DNA from 2 places in the Massilia sp. TWR1-2-2 genome. Region 2 is predicted to be linked to the other one. Evidence: riboswitches for the same ligand, from Rfam matches in the RefSeq annotation. Region 2 holds a riboswitch; the other holds the start of a gene.
What was found. Region 2 has a riboswitch for thiamine pyrophosphate ahead of ACP7DD_RS00105 (TonB-dependent siderophore receptor). Riboswitches for the same ligand answer to the same signal wherever they lie in the genome.
Positions count from the first base shown of each region.

Region 1 (10,792 bases), on a different contig from region 2:
TGTTCGAGCAACCTTGCCTGAATCGGATCGTCGCTGCAGTACACCATGACATCGAAACCATCCTTCACCAGTCTTTCGGCAGCGACCAGCGTTTCCGGCATATGTGGGAACAGCGACTTCTCATCTCCCAGCACTTCGAGCTTGACCAGCTTGTGGCCGTTGAGCAGCTCGCGCGCCATCTGCAGTGTGTAGACCGCATCGTCCGCCGTGTAGCAGCCGGCGGTGTTGGGCAGTATCGTGTACCGCGACGGCGGCAGTACGTCGAGCAGGCTCGGCGCGTTCGGATCCTGGCCGATGTTGACGCGGCGGATCGCCACCGTGATGATCTCTGCGCCGGCCGCATCGGTCGCTTCGCGCGTCTGCGCCAAATCACGGTACTTGCCGCTGCCGACCAGCAGGCGCGATCGATAGGTCTTGCCAGCGATTGTCAGTGCTTCGGTTGATGCATTCATCTCATCTCTTTCGTATGTGGTCAGCCGCCGCCGATGGCGTGCACCAGATCGACCTGGTCGCCAGCCTGCAGGCCACGCTCGCGCCATTGCTGGCGCGGGACGACGGTGCGGTTGACCGCCAGGGCCAGCGCCTGTTGCGACAGTGTTAACGCTTCGATCAGATCGGCGAGCGTTGCTCCCGATGCGACCTCGTGGGGGGCGCCATTCAGAATAATCTGCGTCATCCGATCACCTCATTGCTTCTGGTAGATTTCAGCGCCCCGTTTGACGAATTCAACCGATTTCACTTCCATGCCCTGTTTCAGGGCTGCGATTTCGGAAATTCCCTGTTTGGCGGCGTATTCGCGCACTTCCTGGGTGATTTTCATCGAACAGAAATGCGGACCACACATGGAACAGAAGTGCGCAACCTTGGCCGAGTCTTTCGGCAGCGTCTCGTCGTGGAATTCGCGCGCCTTGTCCGGATCGAGACCGATGTTGAACTGGTCGTCCCAGCGGAATTCGAATCGCGCCTTCGACAGTGCGTTGTCGCGAATCTGTGCGCCAGGATGGCCCTTGGCCAGATCGGCCGCGTGCGCCGCAATCTTGTATGTGATGATGCCGTCCTTGACGTCCGCCTTGTTCGGCAAACCCAGGTGTTCCTTCGGCGTGACGTAGCAAAGCATCGCGGTGCCATACCAACCGATGGTGGCCGCGCCGATGCCCGACGTGATGTGGTCGTAGCCGGGTGCGATGTCAGTTGTCAGCGGCCCGAGCGTGTAGAACGGCGCCTCGCCGCACTGCTCCAGTTGCAGGTCCATGTTTTCCTTGATCATGTGCAGCGGCACATGGCCTGGACCTTCGATCATTACCTGTACATCGTGCTTCCAGGCGATCTGGGTCAGTTCGCCGAGTGTCTTCAGCTCTGCCAACTGCGCTTCGTCGTTCGCGTCGTAGATTGACCCTGGACGCAGACCGTCACCGAGGCTGAACGAAACGTCGTAGGCCTTCATGATTTCGCAGATGTCTTCGAAGTGCGTGTACAGGAACGACTCTTCATGATGCGCCAGGCACCACTTGGCCATGATCGAGCCGCCGCGTGAGACGATGCCGGTCAGCCGCTTGGCCGTCATCGGCACGTATCGCAGCAGCACGCCGGCATGGATCGTAAAGTAGTCGACGCCCTGCTCTGCCTGTTCGATCAGCGTGTCGCGGTAGATCTCCCAGGTCAAGTCCTCGGCCTTGCCGTTAACCTTCTCGAGCGCCTGGTAGATCGGCACCGTCCCGATCGGCACCGGGCTGTTGCGGATCACCCATTCGCGCGTCTCGTGAATATGTTTGCCGGTCGAGAGGTCCATGACGTTGTCGCCGCCCCAGCGGATCGCCCAGGTCATCTTCTCAACTTCCTCACCGATCGACGAGGTCACCGCCGAATTGCCGATGTTGGCATTGATCTTGACGAGGAAATTGCGGCCGATGATCATCGGCTCGACTTCTGGATGGTTGATGTTGGCGGGGATGATGGCGCGACCGCGGGCGACTTCCTCGCGTACAAATTCTGCCGTGATTTCGGCCGGGATGCTTGCGCCGAACGACTGGCCGGGATGCTGGCGCCCCATCAGGTCGGCCAGGCGGTTGCCCATCGGGCCCGACGCCTGCAGTTCCGCCAAGTATTGCTTGCGGCGCATGTTCTCGCGGATGGCGACAAACTCCATCTCCGGGGTGACGATGCCGCGGCGCGCGTAGTGCATCTGGCTGACGTTGGTGCCGGTCTTCGCACGGCGCGGCTTGCGATGCAAGTTGAAACGCAACGCGGCGAGCTCCGGATCGGCGAGCCGTTCGATGCCGTAGGCTGAGGTCGGGCCAGGCAGCTCGTCGGTGTCGCCGCGCTCGTCGATCCATGGGGTGCGCGGGCACGGCAGCCCGGAGCGGATGTCGATGGCGACGTCCAGGTCCGTGTATGGGCCGGAAGTATCGTAGACGTAGATCGGCGGGTTCTTCTCGCCGCCGAACGAGTCGGCTGTATCAGACTGGCTAATTTCGCGCATCGGCACGCGGATATCGGGTCGGCTGCCCTCGACGTAGATTTTGCGCGACATGGGCAAGGGACGAATTGCGGCTTCGTCCACAACGGCGGTAGCGGACAGGAATTTCGGGGTGATGGCGTTCATGTGGCTCCTAAATAGCTTCTCGATAAATTGAGCAGGAGCCAGCAAAGGAGTGTAGGGAAACGGCGCGCGGCCGGTGTCACTATGCTTCCCTTCGCTGGCATTATCCAGATCAGGTTCAGAGGGTGTATCTCACCCGCGCATCGCCTTCGCGACTTGCAGGACCCCTAGCGTTTGCCGTGGTTCGGCAGCGCTGATTCTATACCCAGTCGAAGCGCTTTGCCAGCGGCTTTCGTAAAACACTGCGCGGGATGTATATCGGTCACTCAAGGCCCGAGCAGGATTTTGCACTTGTACTTTTCCGTTGCTGCAGGGTTTGATGATGCGTGAAGGGACGATTGTCGATGCCACCTTGATCGCGGCGCCGCCGTCCACGAAGAACAAGGACAAGAAACGCGGTCCAGAAATGCACCAGTCCGAGAAGAGTAACGACTGGTCACGGGTGCCCCAGGCCTGCGGTTCCATGCGGGAGCCCTGTTGAAGACCTCGGATGGCGTGCCGCTGGGTACGCTGTGCGTGCTCGACGTGCAGCCGGGAAAGTCGGCGCGACTGTCAATTTGACGATCAGGCGATACAACCACGGCAGAAAATACCGTCTCCTGTGCATGGCATGAAGCGGCGTTGATGATGCGCGATTTTTTCTGTCGTCTATAATGAGATATTTCCACAGGGATACGTTTAGTGCGCACGGACATCTTTTTAAACCGCTCAGGCCATGGCACTGTGGAGCTGTTCCGGGATGGCGAGGTAGACACCGTCGCGGCGTCAATTCGAGCGCTGTATCCGTACACATGGACGGTATGAAGCCCCTTCTGCCTGGAAGCGTAGCTGACCGAGCCGTTGCGAATGCAACAGGTTTTTCGGAATGTGTGATTACGCTGCGCCGTGCGCTGAATGCCACTCCTGTCGGCTGGCTGCTTGCGGTATGGTTTTGTTGGGGCACTGTCCCCCAAACTTCCATTGTGCTTTGGGTGGGTACGGCTGCTGTTGTATGGACGTTCAGCCTGTGGGCGTTGCAAGTCGTAATCCGCGAAGGCTCGAGTTTTGAACGCCATCGCGCGCGCATCCATTGGGTCGCCGTACTGGATGGACTTGCCTGGGGACTGATGGCCTGGTTTCTGATGGGACACGCCGCCATCCTGGACGCTACGCTAATGGCGCTGCTGTGTGGCGTTATCGCGATCAATGCACAAGCTTATGGCACCTACGCGGTGGCCTACTATCGACAAATTGGCACGATCTTGGCAGTGTCGGTCTTCGGCCTGTTGCTGCACGTCGCTGACCGGAAGAGTGCGACGGATTTTGCAGCCGGGTTGACCGTTTTTGTTGCGTTAATCGCCTACCACACGCGCGAAATAGCTAAACGCCTGCTGGAAGGCATCAGGTTGCAGCACGCCAATGCCTTGCTTGCTGAGCAATTACATTTGGCACTGCAAAAGGTTGAACTGGACGCGGCTACCGATGCGCTGACTGGGCAAGGCAACCGCAGGGCACTGGACGACGTCCTCAAACGGCAAGCGGAGCTGTACATTTCCAGCGGAAGATCTTTTTCCATCCTGATGCTGGACATCGATTTCTTCAAAACGATCAACGATGGATTCGGTCACATGACCGGCGACGACGTCCTGCGTGCCTTCTCCCAAAGGGTCAGCGATTATTTGCGCCCGACGGATTTCTGCGCGCGTTTTGGGGGCGAAGAGTTTGTCATTGTCCTGCCCGGCACCACCCTGGGGGAAGCGCGGGAAGTGGCCGAGCGTTTGCGTCTTGGCGTGGCACAGTTACCCCTTCTGCGAGCCCCGACGGTACAGGTTACGGTATCGATCGGTGTTGCAACGTTAGCGCCCAACCAGACTGTGGGCGATCTGCTCGCCACTGCGGACGCTTCAGTGTATGCCGCCAAGAACGCGGGGCGCAATCAGGTGCATCCCTGAGCAGTGCACGCTCAGCAAATATCGCTTTCGGCACTCAGGCGCCACCCATTTCCGGTGGATTGGCGCCACCCTGGCTCCCGGCTGAGGAGATCAGGCGCGTGACGTCGTCGCCGCCGGATTCGTCTGGACTTCAGACTGCAAAAAAATATATTTCCAATATTGGGGAATAAAGTGACGGCAGATCCGTTCACCTCGGTAGCAACGTCACTTTTCGATTCGCCCCACCTAACCAGGACAATCTCATGATACAGGTCACCTTCGCCGCGATACTCTCACTGGCCTCTATCGGCTTCGCGTTCGCCAGCCCGGTCAGCGACGCCGCCCAGGTTCGCTTCGCTGCCATCGGTGGCGGGGACACGTCGATCATCATGCGTGGTTACGCAGAAAATCCACAACTGACCTGGGTCGGTGGCCCGCTCGACGGCGTGTACGCTGGTGACAGTGCCATTCGCGCTACTTGGGAAAAATTCGGCAAGGCGGTTGGGCCGGCGCGCGTGACCGTGCTGGCGTTGGAAGAATCGGCGAATCCTAAGGGGGCGACGATTGTCGCCAAGGTACAGTTCGATGGTAAAACGCAAGTGAAAGTGCACTATGTGCTGACTTATCGCGACGGCAAACTGGTCAATGAAATCTGGCAGATCGATCCGAAACTGGCTGCCATGGCTTACTGATACTGCGGCCAGCCTCAAATGACCGCCGCCATGCCCGAGCCGCGCGATCAGCTGCTAACCTGTATTCCCCGCCTGCGCCGCTACGCGCGCGCGCTGGTCGGCGACCGTGCCGGGGCTGACGATCTTGTTCAGGATACGGTAGAACGCGGGTGGGCAGGATTGGCCGGGTGGCACGGCGGTAGCGACATGCGGGCTTGGCTGTTCAGCATCATGCATAACGTGCGTATCGATCAGGTAAGGCGTCCCTCGCTCGCTACTGAATCGCTGAGCGAGGAGACGCCAATGGCTGCGACACACGGTAGTCCTTCGCGTGGTCTGGAACTGCGCGACATCGAAACGGCCTTGCGCGCGTTGCCCGAGGAACAGCGCGAGATCCTGCTTCTGGTGGCGCTGGAAGAATTGAGCTACGACGAAGTGGCGCAGGCACTCAAGATACCAATCGGGACTGTCATGTCGCGCCTGTCGCGCGCGCGGGAAAAAATGCGCGCGAACATGGAAGGCCTGCCCTGCGTGGCGGCGTTGAAGGTGGTCAAATGAATACGATGCCCATTACGGAAGCTGATCTGCACGCGTATGTCGACAACAAGCTTCCGGACGCGCGGCGGGCTGAGGTTGAACGATATTTGGCGCAACGCCCGGATGAGGCGGAGCGACTGCGCGCGTATGCAGCGCAGAACAGTGCACTGGGCGCGCTGTTCAATCCTGTGCTGGACGAACTGGTGCCGAGCCGTTTGACGGCGCCGAAAAGACAAGCACGGCAATGGCAGCGGCTGGTGGCTGGCTTTGCGATAGCGCTGGTGAGCGGCGGCGCCGGGTGGTCGTTGCACGGCTTCGCCGCAGGGGACGTCCAGCGCGTTCAAATCGATGACGCCAAGGCCAGACCAGCGCTGTATGCGACCAGCCTGGCGCACCAGGCCGCAGTCGCCCACGTGGTCTACAGTCCCGAAGTGACGCGGCCGGTCGAAATCGGCGCCGACCAGGAAGTACAACTGGTCGCCTGGCTGTCGAAACGACTAGGCAGCACAATTCGCCCGCCCCGGTTGGGCGAGCTCGGCTACGAACTGATTGGCGGGCGCCTGCTGCCGGGCGCCCAAGGCGCAGTGGCCCAGTTCATGTATCACAATAAGGCCGGGCAGCGCCTGACCGTGTATGTCTCGACCGATCAATCGCACAACAAGGACACCGGGTTTCGCTTCGCCCAAGAGGGACCGGTGAATGTGTTTTATTGGATTGACGGGAAATTTGGCTATGCGTTGTCCGCCGGTATCAACAAGGGTGAACTCGCCCGCGTCGCCACCGCCGTGTATGAACAATTGGAGAAACCATCTTGAATATGAGCCGCGCCGTCCCGCACGGTTTTACCGTGACATCCCTCGTTTTAGCCTGCACTTTCGGTGGCAGCGCATTCGGGCAGGACCAGCACCACCAGCACCGTACTATTGCGCCCGGGAAGGCGCCGGTATTCATCGCCAGCACGGCCAAACCGTTCGCCGGCTTGATGGGAGATGCGATGGCTGTCATGGACGACGGCATGAAGCGCGCGCCAATGAATGGCGTTTCGGAACATGATTTTGTAACGATGATGATTCCGCACCACCAGGGCGCGATTGACATGGCGAAGGCGCTGCTGCTCTACACCAGCGATGCCGAATTGAGCAACGTCGCGCAGGGCATCATCACCGAACAGCAAAACGAAATCAAGGTCATGCAAGCATGGCTTCAGCGGTACCAGGCGCCTCGGATCAAAGCAGCACCCTTTTCGACCCTCAAGAAAGAATGAACATGCCAATCCGTGAATTTGTTGTCACCCTTGCGGTCGGCAGCTGGCTCGCCGCCTCGGCGTCTGCCGCGCCTGGCCCGCAAGATCGCGTCTATACCGCCGACCAGAATACCAATACGGTTTCGGTAATCAACCCGGCGACGAACATGCTGCTCGGCCAAATCAAACTGGGCAACCAGCGCCCTGACGTATTGTCCCCGCTGTACAAGGGCGAAATCAATGTGCACGGCCTGGGCTTTTCGCCCGACCATAAAACCTTGATTGCGATTTCAAACGGATCGAACTCGGTGGCCTTCATCGATACGGCGACCAACAAGGTCAAGGGCACCACCTACATCGGGCGTTCGCCCCACGAGGGCTTCTTTACTGCGGATGGACGCGAAGTGTGGGCCGTGGTACGTGGCGAGGATTACATCTCGGTGATCGACCCGGTCACTTTCAAAGAGAAAAAACGGATCGAGACCACCGCCGGCCCCGGCATGGTGCAGTTCCTTCCCAACGGCAAGCTGGCATTCGTCGTGTCCAGCTTCAACCCGGTGGTCGACGTCATCGAGATGAAGTCGCACAAAGTCGTCAAGCGCGTGAAGGTCGTCAGCCCGTTCTCACCGTTCTTGCAGTTCACTCCAGACTTCAAGGAAATGTGGATGACGCACAAGGATGTCGGAAAAGTGACGCGCATCGATACTGCCAGTCTGGAAGTGAAGGGCGTCATCGATACCGGTTTCATTACCAATCACTTGGCGTTCGCGAAAACTGCAGCGGGTACCCGTGCGTACGTGACGATCGGCGGCGAGAATGTCGTCAAGGTCTACACCACCGACGCCACGCCAACGCTGGTGGCGACGATCCCGACCGGTGCGCTGCCGCACGGCATCTGGGCCTCCGATGACGGTAGCCGTTTGTATGTGGGACTGGAAAACGGCGACGCGGTCGATGTTATCGACAGCGCCACCGACAAGGTGATTGCGCGCGTGCCGGTCGGGCAAGCACCGCAGGCACTGGTGTACGTCTCGAACGCCGTCCCGCGCGGCGAAGGCACGAGCAACCTGGTCCCGCGCGCCAGCAGCGAGCCTGTCAACATCGCGCTGAAACCGGCTGCCGGCGATGCCAAAGGCTTCATTGTGGCCCGCAACCTGGGTGTGGTGGACTCGCTGGAAGTATCGTTGTTCAAGCTTAAGCCACAGACAGTGTACAGCGTGTTCGTCACTGGCCAGGCTGCCCCGGTAGCCAGTTTCAAAACCAATCCGATGGGCATGGCCAACGGCACTGCGATCGGGCCAATGCGCGACGTCAGCAACAGCTTGAACAACAAGGCCGTGACGGCGAGCCGCGTCCTGGTGATGGAAGGCGATTTGTCGGCCGATCCACAAAAAGCCGTATTGAGCAGTGTGCAGTAAGCATCGCTTGAGGCCGTGTCCGGATGTCGGCACTGACCCCGCGTGGATGTGGTCGGCTCAGCCGCTCATTTTCCGTGCCACGCGATGCGCCGCTCGAGATACAGCCGCAGCCAGTTGGCGTTTTCCTCAAGGATTTCCTTGCCCAATGCCATGAGCAGGTCGGCCGGGTCGCCGCCATCACGCTCGATCGCTTGCAGCGCCTGGTCGGCGCGCTGGTAGACGGCGCGCAAGTGCGCGGCCTGGCGCAGGTTCTCGGCATGCGCCATCTTGCCGTTGAACGAAAGCCAGGCCGCGCCGGTGTCGGTCAGCAGCTTCATGGCGATGATCAGCGCCAGCATCACCAGCGCGTTTCTGCCCAGGCCGGCCAGGAGCAGGACGACGCTAACCAGCGCGCCAACCAGCGCGCAAACCAGCCCGCCGACCAGCAGCTGCTGGCCCCAGGCCGCTTCCAGGCGCTGCTGGCGGCGCCGGCGCGCGATGTTCGGGCCCTCCAGATAGGACAGCTGGGCATCGATCCAGCCGCGGGCAACGCGCGCCGGCGGCATTGCCAGCACGGCCGGCCGGCAGGTCAGTGCATCGAGCGCGTCGCGCACCCAGCCGGCGTCGGCTCTCTGCTTGACGAGATAGTGGTCGGTGACGAGCGCCTTGCTGCCGGCGGCGAGCCAGTACATCTGCACGCGCAACCCTTCGGCCAGCGCCCGGTAGCCCAGGTAGGCGTTGCGGCGCCCGGCCCGCCCGACCCACAAATAGGTGCCGACGGCGATGGCGGCGCCGCCGCCGTAGCTGAGCGTTTCGATCAGTTCGCCGTAGTCGTCGCTGATCAGCCGCAGCAGCGAGGACGAGGCAGCCAGCACGGCGCCGAGCGCGATGACGATCCAGCTCAGGCGCCAGCTGCGCTTGGCTACTTCGGCCTGCACGTCGGCCACCGCGAAGCTGCGCGCCAGCGCTGCCAGCGCCGGGTCGCATGCAGCGTCGGCGGCGCCGAGGCTGGACAGGAAACCGGTGCGCACCGCGGCCAGCCGTGCGCCGTAGCCGGCGGCGTCGCCGGCGAGCGCGGCGCGGTGGCGGCGATTCAGGGTGTCGAGTTCGGCGCCGGCCGCCAGTATGCAGCCGCGCGGATCGCCGCCGCCTGCAAGCACGCGCAGCGCATCGGACGCCATCGGCGTATGCTGCCTCGCGCGGCGCACCGGCACATGCAGCGCGCGCCCGAATTCGGGCAGCGCCAGCCGGCCGGCGCTGCCCGAATCGGCGCGGCGGTCGAAACCGCGCACCAGCGATTGCACCATGTCGAGCGTGCCGCCCGGCGCCGCTACGGCCGTGGCGTCGCCATCCCACAGCGCGATCACCAGGTGGGCGTGGATGGCCAGGTAGCGCTCCAGCTGCGCGTAGGGCAGGTTGTCGGCCGTGAGCGCCGCATTCGCTTCCAGCTCGATCGCGGGAATCTCGTACACGCCATCGGCCGCCGCCAGCACTGGCTCGATGCGCGCGGCGAAGGCGTCGCCGTCGCCTTGTCCCTGCTCGGCACAGTAGCGCGCCAGCGGCATCGGCAGCGGCACCAGCAGGCGGATGCGCGCCGGCGTGGCGCTGGCCGCGCGCAGGCGCAGCACCTGTTCGGCAAACAGCTGGTCGGCGCCGTCAGCCAGCGGCGACAGGAAGTCGAGCGCGCTGTCGGGCAGCGTGGTGGCTACCAGCTGCAGCGTCTCGTACAGGCGATCGCCGGCGCCGGCGACATCGTCCGGATGCAGGTCGCGGTGGCCGCTGACGGCCACCACGAACGGGGCGGCGCTGGAGTAGGGATGGGGCTTGCTCATCGTCGTCGCCTCGCTAGCCGAGGTGGTACATGCCTTTGTCGCCGAACAGGCGGTGCCAGTCCTGCATCTCGCCCATCAGCAGTTCGGCCAGTTCGCCCAGCCGCTCCTGCATCGCCGCCAGCCCGGCGGGATCGGGCCGATCGAGCCAGCCTTGCAGCCGCACGGCCATCGCGCTGAAGCTGGCGGCCAGGCGCTCCGATTCTTCCTGCGCGAGAAAGCCGTGCAGCGACGCCGCAAAGGCGGGCACGCCGGTGCAGATGATCGTCAGCAGCGCCGAATGCCAGCAGAAGTGGACCAGCACCGCCACCACGGTCAGGCCGAACGCCGCCATCGACAGCGCATGCACGCGGTGGACGATGGCCTGCTCCTGCTGCGCGCGGATGCAGTGGTAGCGCAGCTGCTGGCCGGCCAGCACGCGCCCGTACGTCAAGGCGCGCGCCGCATACGTTGCCGGCTCCAGCGCGGCGTGAGCGCGCAGTTGCAGGTACAGCCGCGCGCGGCCGGCGCGCAAGGCGTCGTCCTGCGCGGCGACGCTGGCGTCGGCCGCCTTGCCGTGATGGTTGCGCAGCGCGGCCAGGTGCGGCGCGTCCGACAGCGGCAGGC
Region 1 is NZ_JAFCWM010000025.1:46,434-57,225, forward strand. It holds gene ACP7DD_RS20555 (thiazole synthase) at 1-452, opposite strand, end outside; gene thiS (sulfur carrier protein ThiS) at 473-676, opposite strand; gene thiC (phosphomethylpyrimidine synthase ThiC) at 686-2,602, opposite strand; TPP riboswitch at 2,672-2,778, opposite strand; partial or broken gene ACP7DD_RS20570 (IS5/IS1182 family transposase) at 2,910-3,035, shown strand; gene ACP7DD_RS20575 (diguanylate cyclase) at 3,400-4,530, shown strand; gene ACP7DD_RS20580 (nuclear transport factor 2 family protein) at 4,773-5,201, shown strand; gene ACP7DD_RS20585 (RNA polymerase sigma factor) at 5,232-5,738, shown strand; gene ACP7DD_RS20590 (anti-sigma factor family protein) at 5,735-6,532, shown strand; gene ACP7DD_RS20595 (DUF305 domain-containing protein) at 6,535-6,981, shown strand; gene ACP7DD_RS20600 (YncE family protein) at 6,984-8,378, shown strand; gene ACP7DD_RS20605 (hypothetical protein) at 8,444-10,189, opposite strand; gene ACP7DD_RS20610 (hypothetical protein) at 10,203-10,792, opposite strand, start outside.
Region 1: it holds a riboswitch for thiamine pyrophosphate, as region 2 does, so the genes downstream of both, thiC (phosphomethylpyrimidine synthase ThiC) here and ACP7DD_RS00105 (TonB-dependent siderophore receptor) in region 2, are expected to answer to the same signal.

Region 2 (10,792 bases):
GCTTGAGCAGGTATGCCGGCGAGGCCAGCAGGCGCAGGCGGCTCGTGCCCAGCAGCCGCGCGTTCAGCGTCGAATCGGCCAGGTGGCCGATGCGGACAGCGACGTCGGCGCGTTCCTCGATCAGGTCGACGATGGTCTCGCCGCTGGTCAGCTCGAGTTTGGCCAGCGGGTAGGCGTCCAGAAAATCGGCGACCAGCGGCGCGACCAGGTGGCCCAGCGCCGGCGTCGCCGCATTCACCCGCACCAGGCCGGACGGCTGCGAGCGGCGCGCCACCACCTGCGCCTCGGTGTCTTCCAGCTCGGCGAGCACCTTGCGCGCGCCAGCAGCCAGCTGCCCTCCTCGGTCAGGTCGAGCCGGCGCGTGGTGCGAACCATCAATGTCATGCCCCGCTGCGCTTCGAGGCGCGACACGATGCGGCTGACACCGGACGGCGTTTGCCCGAGCCGCGCGGCGGCGGCCGAAAACGAGCCCGTATCTATCACCGCGGCGAATGCAATCAACGCGTCGACGTCATTCATTCGTGACTCCCAGTCAAAAGTCAAGGACGCACATGCCTCTCGCACTCTGGGCGCTGACCCTCGCCGCATTCGCCATCGGCACCACCGAATTCGTCATCGTCGGGCTGATTCCCACCATTGCCTCCAGTCTTGGCGTGTCGGTGCCGTCGGCCGGCCTCTTGGTCAGCCTGTACGCGCTGGGTGTGGCGATCGGCGCGCCGGTGCTGACCGCCCTCACCGGCCGCATCCCGCGCAAGCATCTGCTGGTCGGTCTGATGGTGCTATTTACCATCGGTAACCTGCTGGCCTGGATGGCGCCGGGCTACGCCACGCTGATGGGCGCGCGCGTCCTCACCGGGCTCGCGCACGGCGTGTTCTTCTCGATCGGCTCGACCATCGCCACCGGCCTGGTGCCGAAAGACAGGGCGGCCAGCGCGATCGCGCTGATGTTCTCCGGCCTGACGGTGGCACTGGTGACGGGCGTGCCGCTAGGGACCTTCATCGGCCAGAGCTTCGGCTGGCAGGCGACCTTCCTGGCGGTGTCGCTGCTGGGCGTGATCGCCATCGTCGGCTGCGCCGTCCTGGTGCCGGCCGGTATCGCCGGCAGCAAGCCGTCGTCGCTGCTGACCCAACTGGCGGTGATGCGCAAACCGCGCCTGCTGCTGGTGTACGCCATGACCGCGCTCGGTTATGGCGGCACCTTCATCGCGTTCACCTACCTGGCGCCGATCCTGCAGCAGGTGTCCGGCTTTGCCGCCTCCACCGTCAGCCTGGTGCTGCTGGTGTACGGCGTGTCTGTCGCCGCCGGCAATATCTGGGGCGGCAAGCTGGCCGACCGCAAGGGACCGGTGCGCGCGCTTCAGATCGTCTTCGCGCTGCTGGCCGTCGTGCTGCTGGTGCTGACGTTTGCCGCCGCCAGCAAGCCGCTGGTGCTGGTCACCGTGCTGGCATGGGGCGCGGTCGCTTTCGGCAACGTGCCGGGGCTGCAGGTGTATGTGGTGCAGCGCGCCGAACGCGACGCGGCGCAGGCAGTGGACGTGGCGTCCGGCCTGAACATCGCCGCCTTCAATGTCGGCATCGCGCTCGGCGCCTGGGGCGGTGGATTGATCGTCGCCCGCCTCGGCCTGATGGCGACGCCATCGATCGGCGCGCTGGTGGTGGTAGGCGCGCTGGCCCTGACCACCTTGGCCGGCCGGCTCGATCGCCGCGACGGCATCGCCAGCGGCGAACGCGCCGGCGTGCCGCTGGCCGCGTGATGGGCTGACTACTGATCGAGTTCGGGATAGTGGCGGAAAATGCCGTCCTGGTTGAACGGTATGCGCCGCTTCGACGCCAGGTAGGCGGCGATGTTCGGCCGCGCCGCCACCTGCTCGTGCAGCGCGACCAGGCGCGGATAGCCGGCCTCGATGCGCGCCATCGACAGCGGAAAGGCGTAGCGCAGTCCGGCGATGACCTGGAACATCGACAGGTCGGCGTAGCTGACGCGGGCGCCGGTAAAGTAGCCGCCGCGCCCGGCCTTCGACAGCACGCCTTCAAAGTAGTCGAAAAACTTCGGCACCCGCGCGGCCAGGAAATCGGCGCTGCGGCGCCGCGCTTCCTTCTTCTGGTCTTCGTAATACAGCGCGCTTGCAATCGGGTGGTGCGTGTCGTGCGCTTCGGCGACCAGGTCGGCGATGGTCAGCTGCAGCTGGTTGATCCACAATCGCCCCGCCTGCGCGCGCGGCGCCAGGCCATGGCGCGGGCCGAGAAACAGCAGGATGTTGGCGGCCTGGCCGATGGTCTGCTCACCGGCCACCAGGAACGGCGGCGCGAACGACGGCTCGCTCGCATCACCCAGCATCTTCATCAGCGCGCGGGTGCCGTTCTTGCCGCGCGCGACGTCGACGTACTCTGCCTGCGCTTCCTCCAGCGCCAGCCTCACGAATTCTCCGCGGCCCTGGATGGTGGGCCAGTAGTAAAGCTGGTAGACCATGCCGACTCCTCGTTTTCCAGATGGATCGGCCCGATTATCCGGCTTTTTCCGGCCCGGCGGCGCGCAGCGGGTTTTCTTCGGCGCCGGCGCCTTCCATGCTAGTCTCGCGCTACCGCCGCAGAGCGGGCAGAACGACCAAACCACAGGGAGAGAAAACATGATCAAGAAAATCGCATTGGGCGTCCTCGCCATCGTCGTCCTGATCCTCGGCCTGGCGGCCATGAAGCCGGACAGCTTTTCGGTCAGGCGCAGCATCGCCGTCAAGGCGACTCCGGAAAAGATCGCGTCGCTGCTGACCGACTTTCATCAGTGGGCCAGCTGGTCGCCGTGGGAAAAACTCGACCCGAACATGAAGCGCATATTCAGCGGCGCGGCAAGCGGCAAGGGCGCCGTCTACGAATGGGAAGGCAACAGCGACGTCGGCAAGGGCCGCATGGAGATCGTCGACGCCAGCACACCGTCCAGGACGGTCGTCAAGCTCGCATTCTTCCAGCCGGTCGAATCGCACAGCACCACCGAATTCACCCTCACGCCGCAGGGCGACAGCACCAACGTGACGTGGTACATGCACGGTCCGATGCCGTTCGTGTCCAAGCTGATGACCGTTTTCATGAACATGGACGACATGATCGGCAAGGATTTCGACAAGGGCCTGGCACAGCTGAAAACGGCTGCCGAAAAGTAAGCTCAGCCTTTCTTGAGCTACATCACCGCCCGTTGCAAACAGGTAAACGATGATGCTGGTTGAATGGCGCACGGCGGCAACGCCGGCGCTACCACTGCCATCCTTCCTGCGGACCGTCGATGATCCTGGCTCACCTGACAAGGCACTGGCTTGCGCGCCGCGAGCAATACAGCTTCGCCTCCTGGATGCTGTGCCTGGCGCGCTCGCTGCGCGTGCTGGCGTTCTACCCGCAGCACCGGCGCCTGTGCCGGCTCGACCTGGTTCGCAACTACGTCGCCGCGCCGCCGAACGACGACCTGTTCCACCACCTGAGCCACCGCGACTACCTGATCAAGAACCTGAGCGCCCGCGCGCGCATCGCCTGCGTGCTGCACCATTACGCGTTCGATGACGCGACCTTCAACACGTCCTACAAGTACGCGGTCTACCGCGCCGGCGGCCTGATCTTGTGGCAGCGCCGCGCCGGCGGCAGCGACTTCGTCATCAAGCTGGCGATGGCCTCGCGCATGAACGCCGAGGGCGACCTGACGATCGCGTTCGAGGCCGACGGCAAATGCCTGCACCGCCTGAGCTTCAGCTGGATCGCCGGCGGCGTGGTCGGCGTCGACAGCGCGATGGTGCCGTTCGTCGCGCGCAACCAGGGCCGCTGGACCGATTCGGATGCCGCTTTCGCCGCGTTCGAGGCAGCCTTCCCGAACAATTCGCCGAGCTTTTTCTGCTTCGCCGCGATGCAGGGCGTGGCGCAGGCGGTCGGCGCCAATGAGCTGGTCGCGATCAAGGGCAGCTGCCACCCGACCTACGACGCGCAGGATGTCAAGCACTTCGCCAACGCCTACGACGGCTTCTGGAAGATACTCGGCGGCGTCGAACTGCCCGGTTGCGGCTACCTGGTGGCGCTGCCGTTTTACGTCAAGCCGCTGGCCGACATGCCGCGCAAGCACCGCAAACGCGCCGCCATCCGGCGCGAGAACTGGGCCGAGATCGGCGCGTCCGCGCGCCTCACGCTCGAGCGCAAATTCAAGCGCTCGCCAACGCCGTCGACGCGCCGCGCGCCGCTGCCCGAGACCGAATCGCTGTAGGGCCCCGCCGCCGCGGCTTGCCCCGCCGCGCGCCCGTTCGTGATAAACTCGCCATTCGCTAGGGGTCCTGGAACGCAAATTCCGGGTGAGAGATACTCTTCGTACCTGATCTGGATAATGCCAGCGAAGGAAAGCGCAAAGTACCTCCCTCCTTTGTTCACTCCTCCCGTTTGGCTCCGGTTTTTATTTTTCGCGCTCGCCTTTGCCGGCGCACTACCACGAGCAGACAATGTCACATCCACACCTGAAGTATTCCGTGCTCGCCCTCGCAGTGATGCAGGCGGTCGCTATCAACGCGTCGGCACAAACCGCGGCGCAAAGTACCGTGCAGCCGATGCAGGAAGTCGTCATCACCGGCAGCAAAGCGGTCGCCGTCGCGCGCGCCGCTATCGGCGGCTTTGCCGACGCACCGCTGCTGGAAACGCCGGCGACGATCAGCGTCATCGGGCGCGAGCAGATGCAGGACCTGGGCATTCACAACAGCACCGACGCGATGAAGCTCGACGCCAGCGTCAGCGATTCGTACAACGCGGTCGGCTACGCCGAGCAGTTCTCGATCCGCGGCTTCACGCTCGACAGTGCGTCGAGCTACCGCAAGGACAGCATCGCCATCCCCGGCGACACCCAGATCCCGCTCGAAAACAAGGAGCGCATCGAAGTGCTCAAGGGCCTGGCGGGCCTGCAGGCCGGCGTTGCCGCGCCGGGCGGCATCATCAACTACGTCACCAAGCGCCCGACCGTGACCGACCTGCGCTCGGTCACGCTGGAAGCGCGCGAGCGCGGCACCGTGTACGGCTCGGTCGACCTGGGCGGGCGCTTCGCCGACCAGCACTTCGGCTACCGGATCAACGCCGCCGCCGAGAGCCTGCGCTCGTACATCAAGAACGCCGACGGCGAACGCAAGTTCGTCTCCGGCGCCTTCGACTGGCAGATTTCGCCGGACGCGCTGCTGCAGTTCGATGTCGACTACCAGCACAAGTCGCAGCTGACGGCACCCGGCTACCAGCTGATCCGCAACACCACGCTGCCGACCGGCGTGTCGGCGTCGATGCTGCTCAACGACCAGCCGTGGGCCAAGCCGGTCGACACGCGCAGCAGCAACGCCGGGTTGCGCTTCGAATACCGCATCAACGACGATTGGAACGCGACGGTCAGCATGAACAAGCACTGGTTCAAGCGCGACGACTACACCGCCTTCCCTTACGGCTGCAGCAACGAGGGCGACGGCTTCTATCCGGGCTACTGCTCGAATGGCGACTACGACGTCTACGACTACCAAAGCGTGGGCGAATCGAAGTCGCCGTTCGGCGCGCAGGCGCTGGTGCAGGGAAAATTCGCCACCGGCGCGGTGCGCCACCGGCTCACCGCCGGCATGTCGCTGTTTACCCGCAGCGACAAGTCGGGCGACTATGTCTATGACTACGCCGGCAGCAGCAACATCTATCACAATGTGGCGGTGCCGCCGGCGCCGGGCAATCCGTCGACCGGCCCGGTATTCGAGCGGCGCCGCGAGAACGAACGGGCGCTGTTCGTCCAGGATATCGCCGCGCTCACGCCGCAGCTCAAGCTGCACGCCGGCCTGCGCTACGTGCAGGTCAAGCGCGACGAGTACATCCCGGACGAGAACTCGCGCGTCGCCGGCGCGCAGCGTTTTTACGTGCACCGCGACGACAACTTCGTGCTGCCGAACGTGGCGCTGGTGTACAGCCCGACCCAGGACTGGAACCTGTACGCGGCGATGACGCATGGCCTCGAACACGGCGGCATCGCGCCGATCAAGACGACGTTCGAAAACACCGCACTGGCGCCAAGCCGCTCGAAGCAGGTCGAGGTGGGCGTCAAGGGTGCGCTGAACAACGGCGTCACGCTATCGGCGGCGCTGTTCCAGGTTCGCAAAGGGCTCGAATACACCGACGCGTCGAAAACTTTTGTGCGCAGCGGCGAGCAGACCCACCGCGGGCTTGAACTGTCGGCGCAAGGCACGACCGCCGGCAGCGTGCAGTACGGCCTGTCGCTGCTGGCGCTGCACACAGCTCAGGAAGGCACCGGCCGCGCCGATATCGACGGCAAGCGGGTCACCAACGTCCCGAGCTTCAAGTCGAGCGCATGGGTTGAGTACAGCGTGGCGCAGGTGGCCGGCCTGAAGGTGAACGCGGCCTGGCAGTACGCCGGGCGCAAGGCGTTCGATGTCGAGAACAGCGTTTCGGTGCCGGGCTACCACGTCGCCGACTTTGGCGCCGCCTACAGCACCCGCGTGGCCGGCGTGCCGACCACCTTGCGCGCGGGCGTAAACAATGTGTTCGACAAGTTCTACTGGCGCGATGTTACGCCGGCGCTGGGCGGCTACCTGCTGCCGGGCGCGCCGCGCACGGTGCGCGTGTCGGCGCAGTTCGATTTCTAGCGTCGGCTTCTAATCGGCGTACTGGATCCGCATCGCAAAGCTCTTCGCTTTGCGGGCGGAGTTCTTGCCGATCAGGCAGGCCGCTTCATACTTCCATTCCCGTCCACCGCCCAAGTCCCAGCTGCCAAACAGCGCCGGACCGGCGCGGTGCGACTGCTGCGCGCGCGGCAGCCAGCTGTTCCACTCCCCCACTTCGCCAAAGCCCTGCACGCCGAACTGCAGCTTCTCGACCCAGCGATACTTGACCTGCCACTGGTACTTGAACTGTATCGGCTCGGATACCTCGACGCGGTAGTCGCGCTCGAGGAACAGGTTCAAATTCAGCTGGGTGCGGCCAACCTCGGTCTGCAGCACCGGGCCAAATTCCAGGCCGATCTCGCCCGAGCCGTCCAGCGCGCGTTCGACGTTGGTGTGGAAGGCCAGGTCGAACGGATACTGGCCCTGGGTCAGCATGTAATCGTTCTGCCACTCGAGCGCCTCGAGGTGGTTCGAGCCCGGGCTGGCCCACTCGGCCGTCAGTTAGGTGTACCAGCGCGAGGTGACGTTGTAGCCCAGGCCGATTTCCGGCGAACTGCGCGACGGCCGGCCGCCATCGACGCCAGCACGAGGATTTTTTTCATCGATTAGTCCGTTGTGGTTAAAGGTGTTGGTCCAGCGCGAGCACTGCCTGCGGCAGGCGTTGTTCCAGGCTGCCGGTGACGAGCGTGTAGGCAATCGAGCGGCGTTCGAGCTTGTCGATGACCGCCTCGTGCACCGATTGGCGCACCGCCGCCGATTCGCGCTGCAGGCCGTCGGGCACCCACGGCCCGTCGGGCGCGGTGACCAGCGTGACGGCGTAGTCGTGCAGGCGGTCCAGCGCGCCCAGCAGCGGATCGACCCGGCCCCAATAGACGCCGCTGTAGATGGCCGTCATGAATGGCGTGGTATCGCAAAACAGCCAGCCGTCGGCCAGCGCCGCCGCCGCGTGCTCGCGTTCCATCTGCACCTGGGCGATGCGGAACTGGTCGCTTTCGTACGGCACGCGCGCATGCTTGTCGACGAACTCGCGCAGGTATTCGGGCACCCACATGGTGTGGTAGTGGACCGCCAGCGAGGCCGCCAGCGTCGATTTGCCGGACGACTCGGCGCCGAGGATGGCGACGCGGCGCACCGCCATCACGCCTGGCCCTCGGCGGCGGCGCGGCTCCACGCGCGCAGGCCGGCGACGGCCATCAGCACGAACAGGCCGTACAGGACCGCCGTCAGCATCAGACCCTTGTACACGTACAGGCCGACGTACAGGATGTCGACGATGATCCAGGCGTGCCAGTTTTCGACCTTCTTGCGCGACAGGAGCACCTGGCCGACCAGGCTGCCGGCGGTCAGGAAGCCGTCGATGTAGGGCACGTCGGTATTGGTCCAGGTCTTGAGGAACACGGCAAGCAGCGCGAAGCCGGCCAGCCAGCCGGCCGCCGCCGCGATCCAGCCGGCGCGCGCCAACCGCGTCACGCGCAGCGGCTCGTGTTTCAGGCCGCCGCGCAGCCAGCTGTGCCAGCCCCACACCGACACCACGATGAACACCAGCTGCAGGCCGCAATCGCCGTACAGGCGAGCGTTGAAGAACACCACGCCGTAGGTTGCCGACGAGACGATCGCGAACAGCCAGGCCCAGTGATTGCGGCGAATATTGAGCAGCACCGTCATCACCGCCAGCACGAAGGAGATCAGTTCAAGGGGTGTGGTGGCAAGGCCGAACAGGGTAAGCGAATCGTTCATCAGGGAGCGGTAAGGGTCAATCGAGGTTGCAGGCCAGCACGGGCGGCGAAACGCACCAGCAGGTCGAGGCTGAACTGGGACGTCTTGCCATGCTTGATTTCCGAAACGCGCGCCTGGGTCGTGCCAAGCAGGTCGGCCGCTGCGGTCTGCGTCAGGCCGGATTGCCGCAGCCACCTTTCCAGCGCGGCCGTGATGGCCGCGCGGATGTCGGCTTCTTCGGCGGCAGGCAGGTTGTCGTGGTTCATGGCAACACCAGTATGCGCCATGCAAGAGGCATATGCAATATCTTGAATAACAGAGCCACGTTTAGCGAACACAAGCGCAGGGGTCTGACCCGGGTTTGCTTTTTTGGGTCAGACCCCGGAGTTGCTGGCGTCGGCAGACCCCTGCGGACAAAAAAAGCCGCGGCAGCATCAGCTGTCGCGGCTTTTTTCAGTTCAAGCGCCGATTACTTCTTCGGGTACTTGACCGTCATTTCCTTGAGCAGGTTGTCGGCGTGATCGATTTCCTTCATCACCCACAGCATGTAGCGGATGTCGACGTGGATCGCCCGCGTGATGGCGCTGTCGAAGTACCAGTCCTTGGTGATCGACTCGTAGGTCGAATCGAAATTGAGGCCCACCAGTTCGCCGCGCTTGTTCATCACGGCCGAACCGGAATTGCCGCCGGTGGTGTCGGCGCTCGACAGGAAGTTGACCGGCACCGTGTTCAGCACCGGATCCTTGAAGGCGCCGAAACGCTTGGCCTTGACCGCGTCGAGCACTTCCTTCGGCACGATGAACGGATCGACGCCGGTATGCTTCTCGACGACGCCGTCGACGGTCGAAAACGGCCCCTTGACCAGGCCGTCGCGCGGCGAGTACGGCGACACCGTGCCGTACGTCACCCGCAACGTCGAGTTGGCATCCGGATACACCGGCTTGCCCTGGCTCGTCTTCCATGCGATGACGGCCGACATGTACTGTGGAATGACCTTCTCGAGGTTGCCGTTGATTTCCTTGCGGCGGTTTTCCAGCGAGCTCGACACCTCATGCAGTTTGACGGCGAGCTTGATGAAGGCGTCGTCCGACTTGCGGAACGTGTCGACATCCTTGCCCATCCACGCCAGGCGCTTGGCGGTGTCGGCCAGTTCGGTCGACTTGTACAGCGCCGGCACGTCGCGCGCGACCGGCAGCAGCGCGTCGAGCGAATGCGGACGGCTGCGCGCGGCCAGCTTGCTGTAGCGCTGCAGGGCGGCGCCGTAGCGTGCCTCGTCGACAGTTGGGACCAGCGACTGCTCGAGGCGCGTCAGGCGTGCCTTGATGAACGACAGGTCGCGTTCCTGGTAGCCGGCGTCGCGCTTCGGATCGGGCTTCTGGCGCTCGAGGGCGAGGCGGTACAGCGTGCGCACGCTGCCGAGCAGGTCGCTGTGGGTGCCGACCGACCAGGCGTACTCTTCTTCCGACAGCGCGATGTCGGCGGCGATCAGCGCGTCGAGGTCGGCCATCAGCGTCTTCGGCGCGTTGCCCTGGTGCTGCTTGAACCACGCGCGGAACTCGGCGTCCTGCACGTCCTTGATGGCGGCGATGTCCTTGCGGGCAAAGCCGTCGAGCAAGCCTTGCGTCTTCTTCATGACGTTGTTGATGCCCTTGACCACGTTGGCATAGCGCACGTCATACGCCGGGTTGCCCATCGTGGCGGCGGCGATCACGGCCAGGTCCGCTTGCATGCCGGCCACGCGCAGCGGGAAATCGGTGTCGCGCGCGAAGCGGATTTCCGACGGCATCTTGTAGCGGCTGGTGCGCCCCGGATAGCCGGCCAGCAGGATCGGGTCGCCGTTTTTGAGCCCTTCGGCTGATACCACCAGGAAATCCTTCGACTTGTACGGCACGTTGTCCGGCGACGGATCGGCCGGGCGGCCATCCTTGCCGACGTAGGCGCGCAGGAACGAGAAGTCGCCGGTCTGGCGCGGCCACTCGTAGTTGTCGACGTCGCCGCCGAAGTTGCCGATCTTTTCCGACGGCGCGTACACCAGGCGCACGTCGCGGATCATCAGCTGGCGGATGCGGTAGTACTCGAGGCCGCGGTGGAACGCCGGCACCGAGCAGCGGTAGCCCTTGTCGGTCTCGCATTCGGCGATCAGCGCCTTGATGCGGCCCTGCACTTCTTCATAGCGCTCGCGGCCCGACATGGTCGGCGCCAGGCCCTTGAGCACGCGGTCGGTGACGTTCTCGACCTTTTCGGTGACGTACACCAGCATGCTCGGGCCGCCGGGCAGTTCGCCGGCGCGGTCCTTGGCGAGAAAGCCGTTGAGCAGGTAATTGTGCTCCGGGGTCGAATTGCGCTGGATCGCCGCATGGCCGCAGTGGTGGTTGGTGACGATCAGGCCGTCGCCCGAGACGAACGAGGCCGAACAGCCGCCG
Region 2 is NZ_JAFCWM010000001.1:15,370-26,161, reverse strand. It holds partial or broken gene ACP7DD_RS00130 (LysR substrate-binding domain-containing protein) at 1-519, opposite strand, end outside; gene ACP7DD_RS00125 (MFS transporter) at 552-1,754, shown strand; gene ACP7DD_RS00120 (glutathione S-transferase) at 1,763-2,470, opposite strand; gene ACP7DD_RS00115 (SRPBCC family protein) at 2,628-3,155, shown strand; gene ACP7DD_RS00110 (DUF535 family protein) at 3,275-4,234, shown strand; TPP riboswitch at 4,285-4,383, shown strand; gene ACP7DD_RS00105 (TonB-dependent siderophore receptor) at 4,464-6,635, shown strand; gene ACP7DD_RS00100 (hypothetical protein) at 6,645-7,088, opposite strand; gene ACP7DD_RS00095 (AAA family ATPase) at 7,273-7,791, opposite strand; gene pnuC (nicotinamide riboside transporter PnuC) at 7,791-8,390, opposite strand; gene ACP7DD_RS00085 (helix-turn-helix domain-containing protein) at 8,390-8,635, opposite strand; gene ACP7DD_RS00080 (S46 family peptidase) at 8,839-10,792, opposite strand, start outside.